Regions from separate parts of the Amycolatopsis balhimycina FH 1894 genome, predicted to be linked through region 3. Evidence: riboswitches for the same ligand, from Rfam matches in the RefSeq annotation. Region 3 holds a riboswitch; each other region holds the start of a gene.
The links. A riboswitch is a leader RNA that binds a small molecule or an ion and turns the genes downstream of it on or off. The one in region 3 is predicted to bind S-adenosylmethionine.

Region 1 (7,844 bases), 450 kb from region 3:
GTACTCCGCACCAGCCGGCACCCCCTCCCCAGCCGGAGACCAGCGGCTTTGCCCGCGTCCTCGACCGGACGTTCGGTCACCCCTCCGGCGCGCTCGGCCGCCTCGGCGGCTGGGTCATGGCCCGCGGCAACGCCGCCACCGAACACCGCGTCGTCGACCTGGCGAAGATCGAGCCGGACGAGACCGTCCTGGTCGTCGGGCCCGGCCCCGGCGTCGGGCTGGACGCCGCCGCTCGCCTGGCCGGGCGCACCGTCGGCGTCGACCCCTCCCCCGAGATGCTCGCGCTGTGCCACGAGCGCTGCGGCGACCGGGCCGAGCTGCGCGAGGGTTCGGCCGCCCGCACCGGCGAGCCGGACGGGTCGGCCGACGTCGTCCTGACCGTCAACAACGTCATGCTCTGGGACGACCGCGCGGCGGGCTTCGCCGAGCTGTTCCGGGTGCTGCGCCCCGGCGGGCGGCTGCTGCTGTCCGCGCACGAGAAGTGGCTGCCCGTGAGCAGGCACGTGCTGGCCGACGAGGCCGCCGCGGCGGGGTTCACCGACCTGCAGACGTGGACCTGGGAGCCGCCGGGCTTCACCGCGCTGGCCGCGCAGCTGCGCGCCGTCAAACCGGCCTAACGGGTGTCCGTGCGGATCGGGTGGCCCTCGGGCACCTCGACCAGCACGATGCGCGTGCCGTCCGGATCGGCGATCCAGGCCTCGTCGAGGCCCCAGGGCTCGCGCCGGGCGTCCCGCACGGGCTCCAGGCCCTTCGCCTCGAGGTCGGCCAGGGTGCCGGCCAGGTCGCGGACCTGCAGCCAGAGCACCAGGTCGGGCGACGCGCCCGCCTCCCCCCGGCCGGAGACCTCCAGGGACCCGTGGCCAAGGAAGAACACGGTGCCGCCGGGGAACTCCCGCTCCACGGCCAGGCCGAGAAGCTCGCGGTAGAACGCCGTGGACGCCGCTGCGTCGCGCGGGCGGATCAGCAGCCGGCTCTTCAGGATCTCCATCCGCCCATCCCTACCGGACGGGCTCAGGCCGCCGCAATCGCGACGATCCCGGACAGCACGATCACCGCCCCGGCCAGGCGTCGGACGGCGTCCCGCTCGCCCAGCACCAGCCACGCGGCGAGGCCACCCAGCACGATGCTCAGCTCCCGGGCGGGCGCGACCAGGCTGACCGGCGCCATCGTGAGGGCGAACAGCACGAGGATGTAGGCGAGCGGCGACAGCAGCGCGACGAGCAGCACTTCGCGGCGCTGCTCCCGCCAGATCCGGGCCACCTCGGCGCGGCCGGCCAGCGCACCCGGCACGAGCATGACGCTCTGCAGGACCGAACCGAGGCCGAAGTAGACGACCGGCGGCACGCCGACGCCGGTCACCGAGTGCGCGTCCCAGAGCGTGTAGCCGGCGATGACGGCGCCGGTCAGGAGGCCGTAGAAGACACCGGCTTTGACCGCGTGCGTCCCGCTTCCGGTGCGACCGGTGCTGATGACGAGCACCCCGGCGATCACCAGGAACGCGCCGAGCAGGCCCAGCCACCCGGGCCGCTCGCCGAGCACGAACACGGCGGCCAGCACCGACAGCAGCGGACCGGTGCCCCGCGCGACCGGGTAGACGACCGAGAGATCGCCGGCCCGGTACCCCCGCTGGAGCACGATGCCGTAAGCGACGTGCAGCACCGACGTGCCCGCGGCGGCGAGCAGCCAGCTCCACTGTGGACGCTGCGGCCCGACGGCCAGCAGCACGACCGTCACGGGCAGCAGCACGACGGCGGAAACCGTGTAGTAGAGCCAGACGAACTGGGTGCCGCCGGAGGAGATCCGTTTCGCGGCCAGGTTCCACACCGCGTGCACGACGGCGGCGACGAGGACGAGGGACAGGGCAGTGGCGTTCATGGGACCCCTTACGGGGTTTCCGCGCGTACGGAAGCCCGGCCCGCCGGGCTTTCCCCCGTCAGCTGCACGACCGGCCGTCCGGCTCGCCGGTCCTGGTGTGTCGTGCGACCGACGGTACCCCTGGTGATCGGATCCCGGCGCGGGCCGCCGTGAGCTGGGCTGTTAGAGTGGTCGCTCGTTGCCGTGCGGCATTCCGTCATGGAGGAAACCCGCTCCTCGAGCAGGGCCACATCAGCGCGGCGGCGAATCTCACCGAGTGAAACAGGAGTTGCCCTATGGCCAACATCAAGTCGCAGATCAAGCGCATCACGACGAATGAGAAGGCGCGTCAGCGCAACCAGGCGATCCGGTCCTCGGTGAAGACCGCGATCCGCAAGGTCCGCGAAGCCGCCGAGGCCGGCGACAAGGCCAAGGCCGTCGAGCTGCAGCGCGACGCCGCCCAGAAGCTGGACAAGGCCGTCTCGAAGGGCGTCATCCACGCCAACCAGGCCGCCAACAAGAAGTCGGCGCTGGCGAAGCGCGTCAACGCGCTCTGAGCTGCGTGATTTCTGGAAAGCCCCGGCTCCGGCCGGGGCTTTCTTCATGCCTTGGGGGCGCTGGGCGGAGATGCTTCATGCCTTGGGGGCGCTGGGCGGAGATGCCGCGCCCGCAGGGACGAGACATCGGTGGCCGGCAGGCTCTCGGGTCAGCCGTTGCGCGGAGTCGATGCTCCTTCGCTACCGCCTGCCTCTACGAGTGATCAGCCGGTCCGGCTTGCCCGCGTCGGTCAGCGGTCGCCTTTTGCCGCGGCCACCTCGAGGACCGCGCGCTCCAGCGCGTAGCCCGGGTCCGCCGCCACGCCCTTGACCTCGGCGTTCAGCCGCGCGACCACGCGCATCGCCGTGGCCAGGCCGTCGGGGTTCCAGCCGCGGGACTGCCCCTGCGCCTTGCGGATCTTCCAGGGCGGCATGCCCAGCTCGCCCGCCATCTGGTTGGGGTTGCCCCGGCCCGCGCCGGAGACTCGCGCGATGGTGCGGACCGCGTCGGCCAGCGCGTCGGCGACCAGGACGTGCGGGACGCCGAGCTGCATCGCCCACCGCAGCGACTCCAGCGCCGCCGCGCGGTCACCGCTCACCGCCTTCTCCGCCACCGCGAAGCCGGTGACGTCGGCGCGGCCGCGGTGGTAGCGGCGGACCGCCTCCGCGTCGACGGACCCGCCGGTGTCCGCGACCAGCTGCGTCGCCGCCGACGACAGTTCCCGCAGGTCGGAGCCCACGGCGTCGATCAGCGCGGCCACCCCGGCCGGGTCGATCTTGCCGTGCACCCGGCGCACCTCGTGGCGCACGAACTGCTCGCGCTCGGCCGGCTTGGTCAGCTTCGGGCACTCCGTGACCTCGGCGCCGGCCTTCTTCAGCACCGCCGGGAGCGTCTTGCCCGCCTTGCTGCGGCCGCCGCCGGTGTGCACGACCACGAGCACGACCCCGTCCGCCGGGTCCTTCAGGTAGGCCGCGACGGCGTCCGCCAGCTCCTGCGAGATGTCCTGCGCCGACTCGAGGACGATCACCCGGCCTTCGCTGAACAGCGACGGGCTGACCAGTTCGGCGAGCTCAGGGGCTGTGAGATCGGACACCCGGACGCGGGTCAGCTCCGCCGTCGCGTCCCTTGCCCGGGCGGCGGCGAGCGTCTCACGGACGGCCCGCTCGATCAGCAGTTCTTCCTCACCCAGGACCAGCTGCAGCGGGGCCGGGGCGGTGGCTTGCGCGGTCACCCGTGAATCCTCTCACTCGCTCCCCCATGCGCCCGCTCCGGTGATGTCGAGCGGGCACCGTGGCACAGCGCGAGCGCCATGTCGTACGGTGTAGCCGAGGCAGCCGCCCCGGGTTTTCCGGTGGGCGCGCACCGACAACTGAATACCGCTCATCCAGAGGGGCAGAGGGAACGGCCCGACGAAGCCCCGGCAACCGGCGTACAGCCTGTCATCCCGCGATCGCGGGGTAGCTGACGACCACGGTGCCAATTCCGGCCCGCTTCGGCGGGGCAGATGAGGAAGGAACCTCGCGATGACCGCAACCCTCGGCACGACCTCCGCCACGAAGACCCCGGATCTCGGTCCCGCCGTCGAACTGGTGTCGAAGGAAGAGGGCCACCGGCAGCCCCTCGCCCCCGAATTCGTCTCCGCCGAGGACTTCTCGCCGCTCGAGGTCGCCTACGACTTCGGCCGCGTCCGCCGCGAAGACATCGAGGCCGGCCCCAAGAACATCTGGCGCTACAAGAAACTCCTCCCGGTTCCGTCCAACGTCGAAGAGATCCCGAACACCGAGCCCGGCGCGACCCGGCTGGTCCGTGCCGACCGCCTCGCCAAGGAACTCGGCCTCAAGCGCGTGTGGGTCAAGGACGACACCGGAAACCCGACGCACTCCTTCAAGGACCGCGTCGTCGCCGTCGCGCTCGCCGCGGCCCGCGAGTTCGGGTTCGAGGTGCTCGCCTGTCCCTCGACCGGCAACCTGGCCAACGCGACGGCCGCCGCCGCGGCACGCGCCGGCTGGCGGTCGGTCGTGCTGATCCCGAAGACCCTCGAGCGCGCCAAGATCCTCACCACCGCGGTGTACGACGGCGACCTCCTCGCCATCGACGGCAACTACGACGACGTCAACCGCCTGGCCACCGAACTCGCCGGCGAGCACCCGACGTGGGCGTTCGTCAACGTGAACGTCCGGCCGTACTACTCGGAAGGCTCCAAGACGCTGGCCTTCGAGGTCGCCGAGCAGCTCGGCTGGCGCATCCCGCCGCAGATCGTCGTGCCGATCGCCTCCGGTTCGCAGCTGACCAAGGTGGACAAGGGTTTCCGCGAGCTGGGTCAGCTCGGTCTCGTGGACGCCAGCCCCTACAAGGTGTTCGGCGCGCAGGCCACCGGCTGCTCGCCGGTGTCGGCGGCGTTCCGCGCCGGCCAGGACGTGGTCCAGCCGGTGAAGCCGGACACCATCGCCCGCTCGCTGGCGATCGGCAACCCGGCCGACGGCCCGTACGTCCTCGACATCGTCAACCGCACCGGCGGCGCGATCGAGGACGTCAGCGACGAAGAGGTCGTCGAAGGCATCCGGCTGCTGGCCCGCACGGAAGGCATCTTCACCGAGACGGCCGGCGGTGTCACCGTCGCCACGGCGAAGAAGCTCGTCGAGACCGGCAAGCTGGACCCGGACGCCGAGACCGTGCTGCTCATCACCGGCGACGGCCTCAAGACCCTCGACGCGATCGAGAACCACGTGGGCCCCAAGGCGGTCCTGCCGCCGTCGGCCGCGGCCGTGAACAAGGCACTAGGTTACTGACGTCCCGCGGCTCGCCCCCGCTCAACGCCGGGGCGGGCCGCGTGGCTCGCCCCGGCGCACGATCGCGGGGCCGGCGACGACAGCGGTGTCCCCGTCCACGTCCGTGCGCGTCACGCGCGCGCCGAGCGCGGTGAGGCTGTCCATTGTGGACTTGCTCGGGTGCCCGTAGCTGTTGCCCGCGCCCACGCTGACCAACGCCACCCGCGGCGCCACCGCCGCGAGGAACGAAGGCAGTGAGTAGCGGCTGCCGTGGTGCGGCACCTTCAACACCTCCGCCTTCAGATCTCCGACGTCGGCCAGCAGGTCCGCCTGCGCCGCCAGTTCGACGTCACCGGTCAGGAGTGCCCGCCCGGCCGGGGTTTCCGCGCGCAGCACCACCGAACTGTTGTTGATCGTGGTCCCGTCCTGCAGTCCGGCGGAGCGAGCCGGCACGTACCGCGGGCCGAGCACGTCCAGCGCGAGCCCCGGCCACTCCAGCCGTTCCCCCGGGTTCAGCTCGACCAGCGGCACCGCCTGCCGGGCGGCCTCCGCGGCGACCTGCCGCCACGCCCACTCCGGCGCGCGTCCCGGCCCGACGGCGATCCCGCCGACCGCCCGGCCGTCGAAGACCGACGCGAGCCCGCCGATGTGATCGGCGTGCAGGTGGCTCAGCACCAGCAGCGGGATCCGGTCGACGGCCAGCCGGTGCAGGCACTCGTCGACCGGCCCCGGCTCCGGTCCGGCATCGACGACGACGGCCCGTCCCGGCTCGGCGGTCGCCAGCACGACCGCGTCACCTTGGCCGACGTCGCACTCGACCATCGCCCAGTTCCGCGGTGGCCACGCCGGCGCGAGCACTCGCACCGGGACGAACACCAGCAGCGCGCCGACGACCAGCAGGGCCATGAGCAACCGCAGGCGCCGGTACCGGGCGGCGAGCACCAGTACCGCGATGACCGCGGCGGCGAGGAGCCCGCCCGCCCAGCCACCGGGCCAGGCGACGACCGCGCCCGGGGCCCGCGCACCGTGCCGGGCCACCGTGATCAGCCACCGGGCCTCCGGGTCGGCCAGGCGCACCAGGACCTTCCCGGCGCCCGGCCACCACGGGCCGGTGACCGTCGCCAGCACGCCGAGCACCGTCGCCGGAGTCACGACCGGCGCCGCCAGGACGTTGGTCAGCACGGAGACCAGGCTCACCGAGCCCGCCATGCCCGCGAGCACCGGCGCTGTCACCACGAAGGCCGCCAGCGGGATCGCCAGCCCGTCCGCGAACCCCGGCGGGACGCCGCGCCGGACGAGCGCCCCGGCCCAGCGGGGCGCGAGCAGGACCAGCCCGGCGGTGGCGAACACCGACAACGCGAACCCGAAGTCCGTGGCCATCGCCGGATCCGCCACCACCAGCACGGCCACCGCGAACGCCAGCGCGGGCAGCGCCGAGCCCCGCCGGCCCAGCGCCAGGGCCAGCAACGCCACCGCCGCCATGACTCCCGCCCGCAGCACGCTCGGCTCCGGGCCGACCAGGACGAGGAACCCGGCCAGGCACGCCCCGGCCGCCACCGCGGACAGTCGCGGCCCGAGCCGCAGCAAGCGCAACAGGAGCAGTACGGCGCCACAGGCAGCGGCGAGGTTGCCGCCGCTGACCGCGGTGAGGTGGGCCAGGCCCGCGGTGACGAACTCCTCTTCGACACGCGGCGACAACGCGCTCGTGTCGCCCAGGACCAGCCCGGGGAGCAGGCCCGCCGGTTCCTCCGGGAGGGACGACCGGCACAGGTCGTGGAGACCGGCGCGCAGCGTGGCCGCCGCCCGCTGCCACCACGGCGCCGGGCCGGGCTCCCCCGGCGGGCCGCGCACGGACAGCACCGCGACCGTCAGGTCCGAGCCGCGCGGCGGCATCAGCACGCCGGTCACCCCGACCTCTTGCCCGGGGAGAAGCGCCGCCCACTGCGCGACCGGCGCCAGCAGCAGCACACGTCCGGTCGACGAGACGGGCCGGCCGTCGACCGACGCCGTGCGCACGTCGGCCGCCAGCACCACCGACCGCGCACCGGCCTGCCGGTCGGCGTACCCGGCGCTGCGCACGGGCTTCGGGCGTCCGGCGACGACCACCCGCAGCGCCGCGGGCAGCCCTTGGGGCGCGGCGGCGCGAAGTTCGTCACGCTGCGCGTCGCGGATCCGCCAGGCGACCGGCCCCGCGGCGACGAGGCCCAGCACCAGCAGGGCCGCCGCCGCGCCGAGGACCCGGGGACGCCCGCGCGCCCGCCAGAGCACCAGCCCGGCGACCACCGCCGAAGCCAGCCCGGCGGCGACCGCCGTCCACCAGCCGAGGAGCAGGCCGGCCAGCGCGGCGAGCCAGCACACCAGCGCCGCCGGGACCAGCCGCATGTCCTGCCGGGTGTCGGTCGTGGGAAGGGTGCTCATCCGACGGTCACCTGCTCTCTCAATTTCTCGAACTTGTTTTCGCCGATGCCGTCGACGTCCCGCAGCTGCTCGACCTTCGTGAAGCCGCCGTGCTCGGTGCGCCACTGGACGATCCGCTTGGCCATCACCTCGCCGACGCCGGGCAGCGTGTCCAGCTGGTCCGCGGACGCCGCGTTGAGGTCGACCTTGCCGCCCGCCGGCGCACCGGAAACCGCGGCGGGAGCGGGGATCCCGACCGCGAGCTGCTCCCCGTCGGTCACCTTGCGG
Region 2 (7,844 bases), 5.1 Mb from region 3:
GAAGATCATCCACGTCGGCACCAAGCAGGCCCCGACGCCGGACATCGGTGACGGCTCCGCGTGGGACCGCATCGCCCAGTGCGAGTCGGGCGGCAACTGGTCGATCAACACCGGCAACGGCTACTACGGCGGCCTCCAGTTCGACAAGCAGACGTGGAACGCCTACGGCGGCGACCAGTACGCCGCGCTGCCGAACCAGGCTTCGCGTGAGCAGCAGATCGCGATCGCGGAGAAGGTCAAGGCCGGCCGCGGCGGCAGCTACAGCGCCTGGCCGGTCTGCGGCAAGAAGGCCTGACAGTCCCTCTGAAACGGCCCCCGTCCTCCGGACGGGGGCCGTTTCGCGTGCCCGGTGTCGTCCCCCCCAATCACGCGTGTCGTCCCCCCAATCACGCGTGTCGACCCTCCAATCACGCGAGTTACGCGCTCAATCACGCGAGATCGGGCCTCAAGCACGCGAGCCGACCCTCCGGGTACGCAAGCCGACCGTCCGGGCACGTCAGCCGACCCTCTGGGTAGGCTCGTCCGGTGGTTGAACTGTTGGGACCTGCCGAGATCCGCGGGCTGGCGGCCGAGCTGGACGTCCGGCCGACCAAGAAGCTCGGGCAGAACTTCGTGCACGATCCCAACACCGTCCGCCGGATCGTCGAGCTCGCCGGCGTCGCCCCGGACGACGTCGTCCTCGAGGTCGGGCCCGGGCTCGGGTCGCTGACCCTCGGGCTGCTCGCCACCGGCGCGCGGGTCGTCGCCGTCGAGATCGATCCCAAGCTCGCCGAGCGGCTGCCCAAGACCGTCGCCGAACGGGGCCCCGAAGCCGCGGAGCGGCTGACCGTCGTCGGGGCCGATGCCCTGCGCGTCACCCGCGAGGAACTGGGCGAGCCGACCGCGCTCGTCGCCAACCTGCCCTACAACGTCGCCGTGCCCGTCGTGCTGCACCTGCTGGCCGAGGTGCCCTCGCTGAAGACCGGTTTGGTCATGGTCCAAACCGAAGTCGCCGAGCGGATGGCCGCCGGCCCCGGCAGCCGGATCTACGGCGTGCCGAGCGTCAAGCTCGCCTGGTACGGCACCGCACGCAAGGTCGCCGCCGTGCCACGCTCGGTGTTCTGGCCCGTACCGAACGTCGATTCCGCGCTCGTCGCGTTGGAACGCGGCGACACGACGGCGTCCGACGACCGGGAGCTGCTCTTCGGCCTGGTGGACGCTGCTTTCTCACAACGCAGGAAGACGCTCCGGGCCGCGCTCGCGGGCTGGGCGGGCTCGGCCGAGCGTGCCGGCGAACTGCTGACGGCCGCCGGGATCGACCCCAGGACCCGCGGTGAGCAGCTGAACGTGCACGACTTCGTGCGGATCGCCGCCGCGCGTTAGGCACTCCACAGTGGAAGCGTGAAAATACGTCCTCTCCGCCCGTGATCCCGCGATCCGGACGCCGCCAGTCGTGTGATCTGGGCCAACAGGCTTGCTTTCGCTCCGTGGGATCGGTTTTACTCAGTACGTCCATCCCGAGCGACTGAGAGACCTGGCTCGCCGAAGTCGCAGCAACCACCCTCCGCAGGGCAGGTGCTACCGCCAGGACCGATGGAGGCCGTTTTCGATGAAGAGGGTAGCTCGCCCCCTGCTCCTCACCCGGCGTCGCGTTGTCGACGAAGGCCGCCGCTCCGTGACCGCATGTCGGCGCTCCAACTGAGCTAGCCCCAGCCGGTCCACCTCTTCTTCACGCACCGTCCGCAGTGGACGGAACTCGCTTGCGGCCGGGTGCCGCGTCCTGCGCGCACCCCGTTTTCTGGAGCCTTCGTGATCACCGTCGAAAACCTGTCCAAATCCTTTGCCACCAACGGAAATTCGGTCGTCGCGCTGCACGACGTGAGTGTCGACGTCCAGGCCGGCTCGCTGTTCGGCGTGGTCGGTCCCGCCGGGTCGGGCAAGTCCGTCCTCGCCCGGTGCATCGCGCTGCAGGAGCGGCCCGACCGCGGCGTCGTCCGGCTCGACGGCCTCAACACCGGCACGCTCGACGGCCGCCGGCTCCGCGAAATCCGCCGTCAGCTGGGTGTCGTTTCGACGAAGCCGGAGCTGATCGCCGAGCGCACGATCGCCGGCAACATCGCTGCCCCGCTCGAGCAGCTCGGCGTCGACGGCCCGCAGCGCCGCAGCCGGGTCGGCTCGCTGCTCGACCTCGTCGGCCTGACGCCGCGCGCCGCGCAGCGTCCCGGTGAGCTGTCCGCCGGTCAGCTCCGCCGTGTCGCGGTCGCGAGGGCGCTGGCGGCGGCCCCCGCCGTGCTGCTCGCCGACGACCCGACCGCCGGTGTCGACCCGGAGGAGGCCGGCGCCGTCCTGACCGTCCTCGACCGGGCGCGGTCCGAGCTGGGGGTCACCGTCGTGGTCACGACGCCGGACGCGGGCGTGGTCCGCCGGCTTTGCGACGACGTCGCCGTGCTGGAAGACGGTACGGTCGTCGAGCGAGGCACCGTGCTCGACCTGATCTCCGACCCGGCCAGCCGCACCGCGCGGGCGCTGTTGCCGGCCATCGAGACGTCCCGTTCGCAGGTGGCGCGCTACGACCGCTCGGCCGATGTCGTGCTGATCGGCTTCGCGTCGGTGGGTGCGCTGCTGCCCGAGGCCGCGGGCCGCTTCGACGTCGAGTTCGCCACGATCGGCGGCGGCCTGACCCGGATCGGCGACACGCCGGTCGGCCGGTTCCGCCTCGGCGTCCGCGGCGAGCGGGCCGACGCGGCGCTGGCGTGGGTCGCCGAGCGCGGCGGCCACGTGACGCACACCGCCCGCGGCCCGCAGGGCATCGCGGCCGCCTGACCTGGGCAAGCTTCGTGAAGGCCACCTTGAGGAACTTGTAGTTCCGGAAGGTGGCCTTCACGAACTTCCTGGTGGAAGTGCGACCGGCACGAGCACGTAGGCTGGTCGGGTGCTCGCTGTTGTTCCGCCTCCAGTCACCGTCCGGGTCCCGGCCAAGGTCAACCTGCACCTTTCGGTCGACGACCTGCGTGAAGACGGTTACCACGAGCTGGTGACCGTGTTCCAGGCCCTGTCACTGACCGACGAGGTGACCGTCGCGGCCACCGACGAACCCGGTATCGAGGTCTACGGCGAGGGGGAGGGCTCGGTTCCGACCGGCCCCGAAAACCTGGCCTGGCAGGCCGTCGAAGCGCTGGCCGCGCACGTCGGCCGCACCGGCGAGCCGAAGGTCCGGGTGGTGCTGCGCAAGGGCATCCCGGTCGCCGGCGGAATGGCGGGCGGCAGTGCCGACGCGGCGGCGACGCTGGTCGGGCTCGCGAGCCTGTGGAGTCTCGACGTCACCCGCGACGAGCTGGCCGAGATCGCCGCCGGGCTCGGCAGCGACGTCCCGTTCGCGCTCTACGGCGGCACCGCGCTGGGGACCGGGCGCGGCGAAAAGCTCGTCCCGGTGCTCGGGCGGCACACGTTCCACTGGGTGCTGGCCTTCGACTCCGAAGGGCTGTCGACGCCGAAGGTGTTCGGCGAACTGGACCGCCTGCGTGCGGCGGGCAACCCGCCCCGGATCGGCTCGCACACCCCGGTCGTCGAGGCGCTGGCCTCGGGCGACCCGCGCCAGCTGGCCCTGCTGCTGGGCAACGACCTCCAGGCGGCGGCGGTTTCGCTGCGGCCCGAGCTGCGCCGCACGCTCCGGGCGGGCGTCAACGCGGGCGCGCTGGCCGGCACGGTGTCCGGTTCCGGCCCGACGTGTGCGTTCCTGTGCGAAGACGCGCAGTCCGCGGTGGAGGTCGCCGCGGAGCTGTCGGGGGCGGGGGTGTGCCGCACGGTCCGGGTGGCGCACGGCCCGGTCCCCGGCGCCCGCGTCGTCGGCGGGGACGACGCGCCGCGCCCGGCGCCGCCGCGGGTGCACGCCTGACCTTCCACTGTGGATGGTCGGATAACTCTGTTTCTCGGAAAGGATCGGCTGAGCGGATGGCCAACCTGGTCAATCTCGAGGCGGTGAGCAAGTCGTACGGGGTGCGCCCGCTGCTGGACGGCGTGTCGCTCGGCGTCGCGGCCGGGCAGCGCATCGGCGTCGTCGGCCTCAATGGTGGCGGCAAGACCACCCTGCTGGAAGTCCTTTCCGGACTCGCCGAGCCGGATTCCGGGCGGGTGAGCCACGTCGGTGGCCTGCGGATGGCCGTGGTCACCCAGCGGACCGAGCTGCCGGACGGCAGCAGCGTCGGCGAGGTCGTGCTCGAACGCTATGGCGCCGAGCACGAATGGGCGGCCGACGCGCGCGTGCGGTCCATTGTGGACGGCTTGGGCATCACCGCGATCGGGCTCGACACACCCACCGCGAACCTCTCCGGCGGTGAGCGGCGCCGGGTCTCCCTGGCCGCCGCGCTGACCGGGGAGCTCGACCTCGTCGTGCTCGACGAGCCGACCAACCACCTGGACGTCGAAGGTGTCCAGTGGCTCGCCGACCACCTGCTGAACCGGCGGATCGCGGTCGTGGTCGTCACGCACGACCGGTGGTTCCTCGACACCGTCGCGACTTTGACGTGGGAGGTCGCGAACGGCCGCGTCGAGCAGTACGAAGGCGGTTACGCCGACTGGATCTTCGCGCGCGCCGAGCGGGGGCGGCTGGCCGCGACGGCCGAGGAGAAGCGGCAGAACCTGGCCCGCAAGGAGCTGGCGTGGCTGCGCCGCGGCCCGCAGGCGCGTTCGTCGAAGCCGCGCTACCGCATCGAAGCGGCCGAAGCGCTGATCGCCGACGTCCCGCCGCCCCGCGACTCCGTCGAACTGCAGGCGTTCGCGAAGCGGCGCCTCGGCAAGACCGTGCTGGAGCTGGAAGACACGACGTACACGGTGGGCGAGCGGACGCTCCTCGACCACGTCACCTGGCGGGTCGGGCCGGGCGACCGGATCGGCCTCGTCGGCATCAACGGCTCGGGCAAGACGTCGCTGCTGAAGCTGCTCGGCGGCGACGTCGAGGGCTCGACGGGCCGTCGGATCGAGGGTAAGACGGTCGCGCTGGCGCACCTGCGCCAGGAGCTCGACGACCTGCCCGGCGACCTGCGCGTGCTGCAGGCGATCGAGCAGGTGGCCGGGCGCGTCGTGTTCGGCAAGCAGGAAATGACCGCGTCGCAGCTGGGGGAGAAGCTCGGCTTCCCGCAGGCGCGCCAGTGGACGCCGGTCGGGGACCTCTCCGGCGGCGAGCGGCGGCGGCTGCAGCTGTGCCGGCTGCTGATGGCCGAGCCGAACGTCCTGCTGCTCGACGAGCCGACGAACGACCTGGACATCGACACCCTGCAGCAGCTGGAGGACCTCCTCGACGGCTGGCCGGGCACGATGGTCGTCGTCTCCCACGACCGCTACCTGGTCGAACGCGTCTGCGACACGATCGTCGCGCTCTTCGGTGACGGCCGGATCACCCACCTCCCCGGCGGCATCGAGGAGTACCTGAACCGACGCGCGGCAGTCCAGGACGTTTCGGGCCCGGCGCCGTCGGCGGCCAAGACCGAAGCGAAGAAGTCCGCGGCCGACCTGCGCGCGGCGCAGAAGGACCTCGGCCGGCTGGAGCGCAAGCTGGACCAGTTGCACGCCAAGGAGGAGAAGCTCCACGCGTCGCTCCTGGAGGCCGCGACCGACCCGGCGAAGCTGATGGCGCTCAACGCCGAGCTGAAGGGCGTCCGGGGCGAGATCGAGGACGTCGAGGGCCGCTGGCTGGAGACGTCCGAGCTGCTCGAATGAGGGTGATCGGGCCCGACGAGCCCCTCGGTGTGCTCCGGCGGATCGCGGTGGCGGGCTCCGCCGGATCGGGCAAGTCGACCCTCGCCCGCACACTGTGCGAGCGCCTGGGTGTGCCGTTCGTCGAGATGGAAACCTTCTTCCACGGGCCCGGCTGGACCGTGCGGGAAACCTGGCAGGCCGACCTGCTCGAGTACCTGGGCCGCGACGTCTGGGCCATCGAATGGCAGGGCGAAGAAGTCCGGGAGCGGATGACCGCCCGCCTCGACGTGCTGGTGTGGCTCGACCACCCGCGTGCCCTGGCGATGGTCCGGGTCGTCATCCGTACGCTCCAACGCCGTTTCGGCCGTGGTTCGGAGATCGCCGGGGGGAACGTCGAAGGCCCGTTGCGCACCTTCTTCACCGACCGGAACCACATCATCCGGCTCGCGTGGCGGTACCACCCGATCATGCGCGCGCGGGTCCGCCGGGTGATCGACGAGAACAGCCACCCCGACCTCGTGGTCGTGCGGCTGCGGGGGCAACGCCAGGTGAACCGGTGGCTTCGGGGGCCGGTTTCCGCTTTGGTCGGCGGGCGTTGACGGTGTCCCAGTAATGTTCCGGCTATGAGCAGGTTCGTGGACACGCTCGTCGCCACCGCGACGAAGCGGGGGCAGCAGCGCGGCATGGTCACCGGCGAGCCGAAGGAGCCGGTCCGCCGGACCTGGGCCGAGGTGCACACCGAAGCGCGGCGGATCGCCGGCGGGCTGGTCGCCGGCGGGTTCGAACGCGGGGGTGCCGTCGCCGTGCTGGCCGCGGCGCCGGTGCTGATCGCGCCGACCGTGCAGGCCGTGTGGCTGGCCGGCGGCAGCGTCACCATGCTGCACCAGCCGACCCCGCGCACCGATCTCGCCGAGTGGGCCGAGGACACCGTGCGGGTGCTCGGGATGATCGGGTCCGACCTGGTGCTGCTCGGCGAACCCTTCGACCAGCTCGCGCCGGTGCTGGCGGAAAAGGGCATCGGGTTCCAGCTCATCACCGACCTCGCCGCCGCCGAGCCGCTGGCCGACGTCGTTGCCACGGACGAGGGCGACACCGCGCTGCTGCAGCTGACCAGTGGTTCGACCGCCGACCCCAAGGCCGTGCGGATCACCTACGGGAACCTGTACTCCAACGTCAAGGCCATGGTCGAGCGCGCCGAGTTCGACTTCGACGTCGACGTGATGGTCTCCTGGCTGCCGACGTTCCACGACATGGGGATGGTCGGCTTCCTGACCGTGCCGATGACCTTCGGCGTCGAGCTGGTCAAGATCACGCCGGTCGAGTTCCTCTCGGGCCCGTTGATCTGGCCCGAGCTGATCACCAAGTACGGCGGCACCACCACGGCGGCGCCGAACTTCGCGTACGCGATCGTCGGACGCCGGATGGCCCGCGTCGACGACGACTCCGCGTACGACCTGTCGAAGCTGCGCATCGCGCTGAACGGCGCCGAGCCCGTCGACGAAACCGCCGTCCAGACCTTTGTGGACGCCGGCGCCCGGTTCAAGATGCCGGCGGAGTGCGTCTTCCCGGCCTACGGCATGGCCGAAGCGACGCTCGCGGTGTCGTTCGCGCCGCTGTTCACCGGGCTCACGCTCGACGTCGTCGAGGCCGACGCGCTCGAGGCGGACAACCGCGCGGTGCCGGTGCCCGAGGGCGACCCGCGGCGCGGCACCGACAGCGTCCGGTCGTTCGCGGTGCTCGGCCGTCCGCTGGACGGGCTCGAGGCGGAGATCGTCGACGATTCGGGCGCACGGGTCGGCGAGCGCGAAGTCGGCGAGATCCGGCTGCGCGGCGAGGCTGTGACGCCCGGCTACCTGACCATGGACGGCCCGGTCGCGACGCAGGACGATGCCGGGTGGCTGAACACCGGCGACCTCGGGTACCTGGTGGACGGCCAGATCGTGATCTGCGGCCGCCGCAAGGACGTCATCATCATGGGCGGCCGCAACCTGTACCCGACGGACATCGAGCGCGCGGCGACCTCGGTCGAGGGGGTCCGCGCGGGCAACGCGGTGGCGGTCCGGCTGGACGCGGGCAGCCGTCGGGAGCGGTTCGCGGTGGTCGTCGAGTCGAAGCTGGCGGGTGACGCGGAGGCCGAGAAGAACCTGATGAAGCAGGTGTCGGCCCGGGTC
Region 3 (7,844 bases):
CAAGATCGCCACTTCGGTCGCCGCCGTCCAGCAGAGCGGCTTGAACGCGGGCTCTCCGGTCGACTGTCCCGGCGTCGCGACGATCGGCACGCGGACGGTCAAGAACGAGGGGTTCGAGCTGGGCGCGACGACGCTGCAGACGGCGTTCGCGAGGTCCTGCAACACCACGTTCGGGCAGCTCGCGCTCGGCCTGCCCGCGGACGGGCTGAAGAAGGCGGCCGACGAACTGGGCCTGAACGCCGACTACGAGATCCCCGGGCTGTCCACCGAGCTGGGGCAGGTCGAGCCCGCGGCGAGCAAGGACGAGCAGGTCGAGGACGGGTTCGGCCAGGGCCGGATCCAGATCAGCGCGCTCGGTGGCGCCGTCATGGCCGCCACCGTCGCGTCCGGCAAGGCGATCACGCCGAAGCTGTGGCACGACATCGAGACCACGGTCGTCAAGGGCTACTCGCCGCCGCCGTCCTCGGTGCTCGGCGAGGTGCGGAAGATGATGCGCGCGGTGGTCACGAGCGGGACCGCCCGCGGTGCCGCGGGCGCGGGGAACGTCTTCGGCAAGACCGGCACCGCCCAGTTCGGCGACGGTTCGGCCGCCACGGGCTGGTTCGTCGGCTACCGCGACCACATCGCGTTCGCCGTGGTCCTGGAGAAGTCGAACGACTCCGGCCCCGCGGTCAGCCTGGCAACCAAGTTCCTCAAGGCCCTCTGACCCCGGCCTGAGCGGCACTTTCACCGGAAAGTGCCGCATCGGTTCGGCCGTGGCCGAAGTTCGCGGGCCGTAGCGTGGGGGCATGGAGACGATCGCGCTGGCCGAGGTGGCCGCGGTGCTGGCCGACCCGAGCCGCGCCACCATGTGCCTCGTCCTGCTGGACGGGCGGGCCTGGACGGTCGGTGAGCTGGCGAAGGCGGCCGGGATCGCGCTTTCGACGGCCAGCGAGCACGTCACCCGGCTGGCCGACGCGGGGTTCGTCGCCCGGGCCAAGCAGGGCCGGGCCAGCTACGTCCGGATCGCCGATCCGCGCGTCGCCGAGCTGATCGAGCACCTCGCCCAGCACGCAGTGACGTCCGGGGCTCCGCCCCGGGCGGGGGGCTCCGCCACCCGGAGCCCCCGAAAAACTGCCGGGCACCGGCCGGCGACCGGGCTGAAGTCGTCGTTGCGCGTGCGGCGGCTCGGGTTCGCCCGGACGTGTTACGACCACCTCGCCGGTGTGCTCGGGGTCGCCCTCCGCGACGGCATGCTGGCCACCGGCCTGGTCGACGCGGCGGCGGGGCTGGCGCTGACCGGCCGCGGCCGCGAGGTGCTGGCGGGCCTGGGCGTGCCGGTCGCCGCCGGGCGGCGGCCGCTGCTGCGTGACTGTCTGGATTGGACGGAGCGCCGGGACCACCTCGCCGGGGCGCTGCCGGCGGCGCTGTTGGACCGCGCTGTCGGTGCCGGCTGGGTCGCCCGGGACGGGCACCGCGCGGTCAAGGTCCTGCCGGGCGCGGCACAGCCCTTCGCGGCACTCGGTGTCGATCTCGACGCGCTGGGTAGGCCTTAACACACCGGGGGGCCGCCGCGGGGCAGCGGTACACGAACGAGTTAACCCGGCCGCTTCACTATTCTGAGTGCCCACGGCACTCGGGAGGAGGCGGCATGGACCAGCTCCCCGTGTTGCTCGGCGTCGGCGGCGTCGTGCTGCTGGCCTCCGTGCTCGCCGTGCGCGTGTCGATCCGGCTCGGCCTGCCTTCGCTGCTGCTCTACCTCGCGATCGGCGTCGTGCTGGGCGAAGCCGGCTTCGGAGTCCGGTTCGACAACCCGGGCCTGACCCAGTCGCTCGGCCTCGCCGCCCTCGTCATGATCCTCGCCGAAGGCGGGCTGACCACGCGCTGGTCGGCGGTGAAACCCGCGCTGGGCAGCGGGATCGCACTGTCCACAGTGGCTGTCGTGGTGAGCATCGCGGTCACCGGCGCGGCCCTGCACTGGCTGCTCGGCCTCGACTGGCGGCTGGCCCTGCTGTGGGGCGCGGTGCTCGCCTCCACCGACGCGGCCGCGGTGTTTTCGGTGCTGCGCACGGCGGGGATCGGCAAACGGCTCACCGGGGCGCTCGAGCTCGAGTCGGGCATCAACGACGCGCCGGCCTACATCGCCGTCGTGGTGCTGGCCGAGGGCTCCACTGTGGACTGGACGTTGCCGCTGCTGGCGGTCTACGAGCTGACGACGGGCCTGGTGATCGGGCTCGCGTTCGGCTGGCTCGGCGGGTTCGCGCTGCGCCGGGCCGCGCTGCCGGCCACCGGCCTCTACCCGCTCGCGACGGTCGCGGTGTGCGTCGTGGCCTACTCGTCCGGGCAGCTGCTGCACGCGTCCGGGCTGCTCGCCACCTATGTCGCCGCGCTGGTGCTCGGCAACTCGCGGCTGCCGCACCGGTCGGACACGCTGTCGTTCGCCGAGGGGCTGGGCTGGCTGGCGCAGATCGGGCTGTTCGTCCTGCTCGGCCTGTTCGCCTCGCCGGGCCGGCTGCTCGACGCGATCGTGCCGGGCCTGGTCGCGGCCGCCGTCGTGCTGCTGCTGGCGCGGCCGATCTCCGTCGTGCTGGCGATGCTGCCGTTCCGGCTGCCGTGGCGGGAGCAGGCGTTCCTGTCGTGGGCCGGGCTGCGCGGCGCGGTGCCGATCGTGCTCGCCATGATCCCGTTGTCGGAGGGCCTGCCGGGCGCGCAGCGGCTGGTCGACGCGGTGTTCGTGCTGGTCATCGTGCTGACGCTGCTGCAGGGGGCGACGCTCGGGCCGCTCGCGCGCAAGCTCGGGCTGGCCAAGAAGTCCGAGGCGCACGAGATCGAGGTCGACTCCGCGCCGCTGGACGAGCTGGGGGCCGAGCTGCTGCAGGTCCGGATCCAGCCCGGCTCGAAGATGCACGGCGTGTACCTGTCCGAGCTGCGGCTGCCGATCGGGGCGACGGTCAGCCTGGTCGTGCGGGACGGCACGGGTTTCACGCCGCAGAAGACCAGCCGGCTGCAGGAGAACGACCAGCTGCTGGTCGTCACGACGAGTGACGTCCGCGACGCCGCCGAACGCCGGCTCCGCGCCGTCGACCGGGCCGGGCGCCTGGCCCGCTGGAAGGGCGAGTCCGGCCGCTGAGCACGCTCTGTGACCGCCGTCTCAGAATGTGAGGCGGGGGTTGGCCGCGGGGCGCGTTCTCGGTTACCTTTTGCCTCAGGTCATGAGTGCCAGCGCGAAGCCCCGGCTTGCTGGCCGGCAACCCTCCTACCGCGGTGGGGTGCCCCGGGTGAAGACCGGGCCGGTCGCGTCGTGCGACAGGCAAGCGCGGGCCCCTCGCCGGGGGTCCCCCGGACTGCCGAGGAGGCACCGATGACTCTCGCCATCGATCGCACGCAGCTCGAAAATACTGCCGCTCCCGAAAATACTGTCCCCCAGGACATCCCCGCCGTCGCCGGTGCGTCGCTGCGGGTGCCGCTGGTGACCGGTGGGGACATCGGGTACGCCAACCTCGACCACGCGGCGAGCGCCCCTTGTCTCGACGCCGTCCGCAGCGCCGTCGACGAGTTCCTGCCGTGGTACGCCAGCGTCCACCGCGGCGCGGGCTTCGCGTCGCAGGTGTCGACCAGGCTCTACGAGCGCACCCGCGACGTCCTGCGCCGGTTCGTCGACGCGCGGCGGACCGACACCGTCGTGTTCACCCGCAACACCACCGACTCCTTCAACCTGCTCGCCCGCAGCTTGCCCCGGCACACCACGGTGATCGTGTTCGACACCGAGCACCACGCCGCTCTCCTGCCGTGGCAGGGGCCGAACGTCCGGCGGCTGCCGACCCCGCGCACCCGCCTCGCCGCGGTGTCCGCTGTGGACGAAGCGCTCGCGGACGCCCCGGAAGGACCGCGGCTGGTCGTCGTCACCGGAGCGTCCAATGTGACCGGTGAGCTGCTGCCGGTGGCGGAGATCGCCGCGGTGGCGCGCAGGCATGGCGCCCGCGTCGCGCTCGACGCCGCCCAGCTCGCCCCGCACCGCCGGATCTCGATCAGGGAACTGGACGTCGACTACGTCGCGCTGTCCGGTCACAAGCTGTATGCGCCCTTCGGCGCGGGCGCGCTGATCGGCCGCGCCGACTGGCTGCGCGCGGCCCGCCCGTACCTCGCCGGCGGCGGCGCGACGAAGCTCGTCACCGAGGACGCCGTCGTCTGGAACACCGGGCCGGAGCGGCACGAAGCCGGCTCGCCCAACACCGTCGGCGTGTACGCGCTCGGTGTCGCGTGCGAAACCCTGAGCCGCGACTGGGACGCCGTCGTGGCGCACGAGCAGGCCCTGCTCACCCGGCTGCGCAAGGGCCTCGAGGGCATCCCGGGCTGCGCCGAACTGCGGCTGTTCGACGCGCCGGTCGACCGGGTCGGCACGGTCAGCTTCGTCGTCGACGGCTTCGACCCGGGCTGGCTCGCCGCGGTGCTGTCGGCCGAATACGGCATCGGCGTCCGCGACGGCGCCTTCTGCGCCCACATCGCGGCCCAGCGCCTGATCGGCGTCACCGGCGGCGACGGGCGGCAGGCAGTGCGCGTCAGCCTCGGCCTCGGCAGCACCGAGGAGCACGTCGACCGCGTGGTCCTGGCGCTGCGGCAGATCGTGGCGCGCGGAGCCCGCTGGGAGTACGCGAAGGTGGACGGCCGCTGGGCGCCGGTGGGCGACCCGCGGGAGCTGCCGCCGTTCTGCTGAGCGCTAGCCTGGCCCGATGGGGAGAGGGCCGCGTTTCTGGTTTCCGCTGGCACTGCTGGGGTTCGCCCAGATCGGGTTGGCCGCGGTGCAGCTGGCGGCACGCCGTAGCCGAGCCGAGAGCGAGGCCGCGAACCTCCTGCTCGGACCGGCCGTCCCGGACGGCGCGACGGTGTACAGCGAGGCGTACCGGATGCCCCTGGACTATTTCCACTCGTCGCCGCGTGGCCTCCCCGAAGGGCCCGCGTGGCTGGTCACGCTCGGCGTGGTGGTCGCCGGCACGGCCGTCTGGTACGCGTTCGCCCACCGGCCGGTCCGCACCGGGCGGTTCGTCCTCGGCGCGGTCGCCGCGCTGCTCGCCGTCCCGCTGCTCGACCTGGCCGGGTCCTGGCAGTTCCGGCTCGACGACGGCCTGCGCGGCCCACTGCTGGCCACGCTCGGCCTGCTCGTGCTCGCCGCGTACGAGCGCAGCCGGTTCGTCCTGCTCACGGCGGCCGCGTTCGCCCTGGTCGCCGTGGTGCTCTCGGCGGACCTCGTGGGGGTGCTGGCCTCGGCGATCGTGCTGCTCGCCGCGGCCTTCACCGCCCTGCTGCGACGCCGCCACGACACCGCCGCCGACACGCCGTGACCAGCGCCGTGGACAATGGACCGGTGAGCACCGAGCCCAGCCACTCCGAACCCGACACCGCCGCGCCCGCCGAGGCCGGGCCCGATCCCGAGGCCGTGCCCGATCTCGAGGCCGACGCGCCCGAGAACCCGGAGGTCCCGGCGAAGCCGTTGCTGCCGAAGCGGCGGGTCGGCTGGGTGTTCGCGGTCGCCGCCGTGTTCTGGGCGATCGACCTGGTGACGAAGAACCTGGTCGTCGCCAACCTGGAGGGCAAGGAGCCGGTCAAGGTCCTCGGCGGGCTGATCTACCTGCAGGTCATCCGCAACCCGGGTGCCGCGTTCTCGATGGCCACCGGCATGACGTGGGTGCTCGCGCTGGTCGCGCTGGCCGTCGTCATCGCCATCATCTGGCTGTCGCGGCGGCTGCGGTCGATCGGCTGGGCGATCGGCCTCGGCCTCGTGCTCGCCGGCGCCACCGGCAACCTGACCGACCGCATCTTCCGCGCGCCCGGCGGGCTGCAGGGCCACGTCGTCGACTTCATCTCGGCGTTCGCCCCCAACGGCAAGGGCTTCGCGATCTTCAACATCGCCGACTCGGCGATCTGCGTCGGCGGCGCTCTGATCGTGCTGCTGTCGCTGCTGGGCAAGGACTACGACGGCACGTCGACCAAGGACAAGAAGAAGATCGAGAAGACTCAGGAGGAGCAGGCGTGAGCTCGCGGATGCTCCCGGTGCCCGACGGGCTCGACGGGATGCGGGTCGACGCCGGCCTCGCCAAGCTGCTCGGCCTTTCGCGCACCGTCGTCGCGGAACTGGCCGAATCCGGGGACGTGCTGCTCGACGGCCGTCCCGCGGGCAAGTCCGACCGCCTCTCCGGGGGTGGCCTGCTGGAGATCACCCTCCCGGAGCCGGCGAACCCGGTCGAGATCGTCGCCGAGCCGGTCGCGGGCATGCAGATCCTCCACGACGACGACGACATCGTCGTGATCTCCAAGCCGGTCGGGGTCGCGGTGCACCCGAGCCCGGGCTGGACCGGCCCGACCGTCGTCGGCGGCCTCGCCGCGGCGGGCCTGCGCATCGCGACGTCGGGCGCGGCCGAGCGCCAGGGCGTCGTGCACCGGCTCGACGCGGGCACCACCGGCGTGATGGTGGTGGCCAAGAGCGAGCACGCCTACACGGTGCTGAAGCGCGCGTTCAAGGAACGCACGGTCGACAAGGGCTACCACGCGATCGTCCAGGGCCACCCGGACCCGATGCGCGGCACGATCGACGCGCCCATCGACCGGCACCCGCGCCACGACTACAAGTTCGCGGTCGTCCAGGGCGGCCGCCCGAGCGTCACGCACTACGAGGTCGTCGAGGCGTTCCGGGCGGCGTCGCTGACGCACATCAAGCTCGAAACCGGGCGGACGCACCAGATCCGCGTTCACTTTTCGGCGCTGCGGCACCCCTGCGTCGGTGACCTGACCTACGGCGCCGACCCGGTCCTGGCCCGGCACCTCGGCCTGAACAGGCAGTGGCTGCACGCGAAGACTCTGGGATTCGCGCACCCGGCGGACGGCCGGTGGGTCCAGTTCGAGTCGGAGTACCCGGACGACCTGGCGAAGGCCCTGGAAACCCTGCGCGACGAGAGCTACTAGTCCTCGATCGACCAGGTCAGCGTGCGCTCGTCGGGCTCCGGCCGCGGGCTCCAGCGGACCGAGACCACGCGGGTGGCGTCCGGGAGGACGTACACCGTGTGGCCGCCGAGCGTTTCGCCCGGCTTGACGCCGATCTTGTGCGGCGGCCGCGACGTCAGCGACACCGGGGCCTTGCCGATCGCCTTGCCGTCGGCGGCGAGCAGCTCGAGGTAGTTGTCCGGCAGCGACGCGAACGGGATCGCCCCGCGGTTGGTGATCTCGGTGTGCACGACCACCGCGCGTTCGCCCTCTTCCAGGCGGTACCCGGCCGCGCCGAAGAGGTAGTCCGCGGGGTCCTGGACTTCCAGCAGCTGCACCGACAGCTGCTCGCCCTCGAGACCGAGGGTCTCCATGACCTCGCCGAGCCTGCCCCGCTTGCCGGTCGCGGGCGCACCCGGGCGGGCGGGGTCGTCGCCGCGGGCCCACGACGCCGTCTGCGGCAGGCCCCACGTGCTCACGGCCGGGTCGAGCGGCACCGGCGGCGGGGTGAACCGCGGCGGCTGCGGCCGCGGCGGCGGGCCGGGGAACCGCCCCGACGGCGTGCCCTGCACGGTGTAGGGCCCAGAAGGCGCGCCCTGGACGTTGTACGGCCCCGATGGCGCGCCTTGGACGGTGTAGGGCCCAGAAGGCGCGCCCTGGACGTTGTAGGGACCCGACGGCACGCCCTGGACCGGCGGGACCGGCTGCTGCGGCACCGGCTGCGACGGCGGGGCCGGGACCTGCTGCGGGGGCCGGTTCGCCCACGACGGCGGGGCGCCGGCGATCGCCGCCCGCAGCCCCTGGGGGTCGCTCTCGACGCCGACGAGCAGGGGGAGCCCGCTGCCGGAGAGGGCGACCAGCCGGTAGGCGACCTCGCGGGGATCCATGCC

Region 1: it holds a riboswitch for S-adenosylmethionine, as region 3 does, so the genes downstream of both, thrC (threonine synthase) here and A3CE_RS0142060 (aminotransferase class V-fold PLP-dependent enzyme) in region 3, are expected to answer to the same signal.
Region 2: it holds a riboswitch for S-adenosylmethionine, as region 3 does, so the genes downstream of both, A3CE_RS0117435 (methionine ABC transporter ATP-binding protein) here and A3CE_RS0142060 (aminotransferase class V-fold PLP-dependent enzyme) in region 3, are expected to answer to the same signal.

The regions. Positions count from the first base shown of each region.
Region 1 covers NZ_KB913037.1:8,652,949-8,660,792, reverse strand. The annotation lists gene A3CE_RS0139790 (class I SAM-dependent methyltransferase) at 1-617, shown strand, start outside; gene A3CE_RS0139785 (VOC family protein) at 614-988, opposite strand; gene A3CE_RS0139780 (DMT family transporter) at 1,012-1,875, opposite strand; gene rpsT (30S ribosomal protein S20) at 2,151-2,411, shown strand; gene holA (DNA polymerase III subunit delta) at 2,642-3,622, opposite strand; SAM riboswitch class I at 3,769-3,902, shown strand; gene thrC (threonine synthase) at 3,915-5,180, shown strand; gene A3CE_RS0139760 (ComEC/Rec2 family competence protein) at 5,202-7,577, opposite strand; gene A3CE_RS0139755 (ComEA family DNA-binding protein) at 7,574-7,844, opposite strand, start outside.
Region 2 covers NZ_KB913037.1:3,998,103-4,005,946, reverse strand. The annotation lists gene A3CE_RS0117445 (resuscitation-promoting factor) at 1-295, shown strand, start outside; gene rsmA (16S rRNA (adenine(1518)-N(6)/adenine(1519)-N(6))-dimethyltransferase RsmA) at 526-1,362, shown strand; SAM riboswitch class I at 1,489-1,579, shown strand; gene A3CE_RS0117435 (methionine ABC transporter ATP-binding protein) at 1,789-2,802, shown strand; gene A3CE_RS0117430 (4-(cytidine 5'-diphospho)-2-C-methyl-D-erythritol kinase) at 2,912-3,874, shown strand; gene A3CE_RS0117425 (ABC-F family ATP-binding cassette domain-containing protein) at 3,931-5,694, shown strand; gene A3CE_RS0117420 (P-loop NTPase family protein) at 5,691-6,272, shown strand; gene A3CE_RS0117415 (fatty acyl-AMP ligase) at 6,297-7,844, shown strand, end outside.
Region 3 covers NZ_KB913037.1:9,103,738-9,111,581, forward strand. The annotation lists gene A3CE_RS0142045 (penicillin-binding transpeptidase domain-containing protein) at 1-706, shown strand, start outside; gene A3CE_RS0142050 (ArsR/SmtB family transcription factor) at 789-1,535, shown strand; gene A3CE_RS0142055 (potassium/proton antiporter) at 1,631-3,109, shown strand; SAM riboswitch class IV at 3,188-3,302, shown strand; gene A3CE_RS0142060 (aminotransferase class V-fold PLP-dependent enzyme) at 3,341-4,693, shown strand; gene A3CE_RS58130 (hypothetical protein) at 4,710-5,318, shown strand; gene lspA (signal peptidase II) at 5,342-6,010, shown strand; gene A3CE_RS0142075 (RluA family pseudouridine synthase) at 6,007-6,936, shown strand; gene A3CE_RS0142080 (AsnC family protein) at 6,933-7,844, opposite strand, start outside.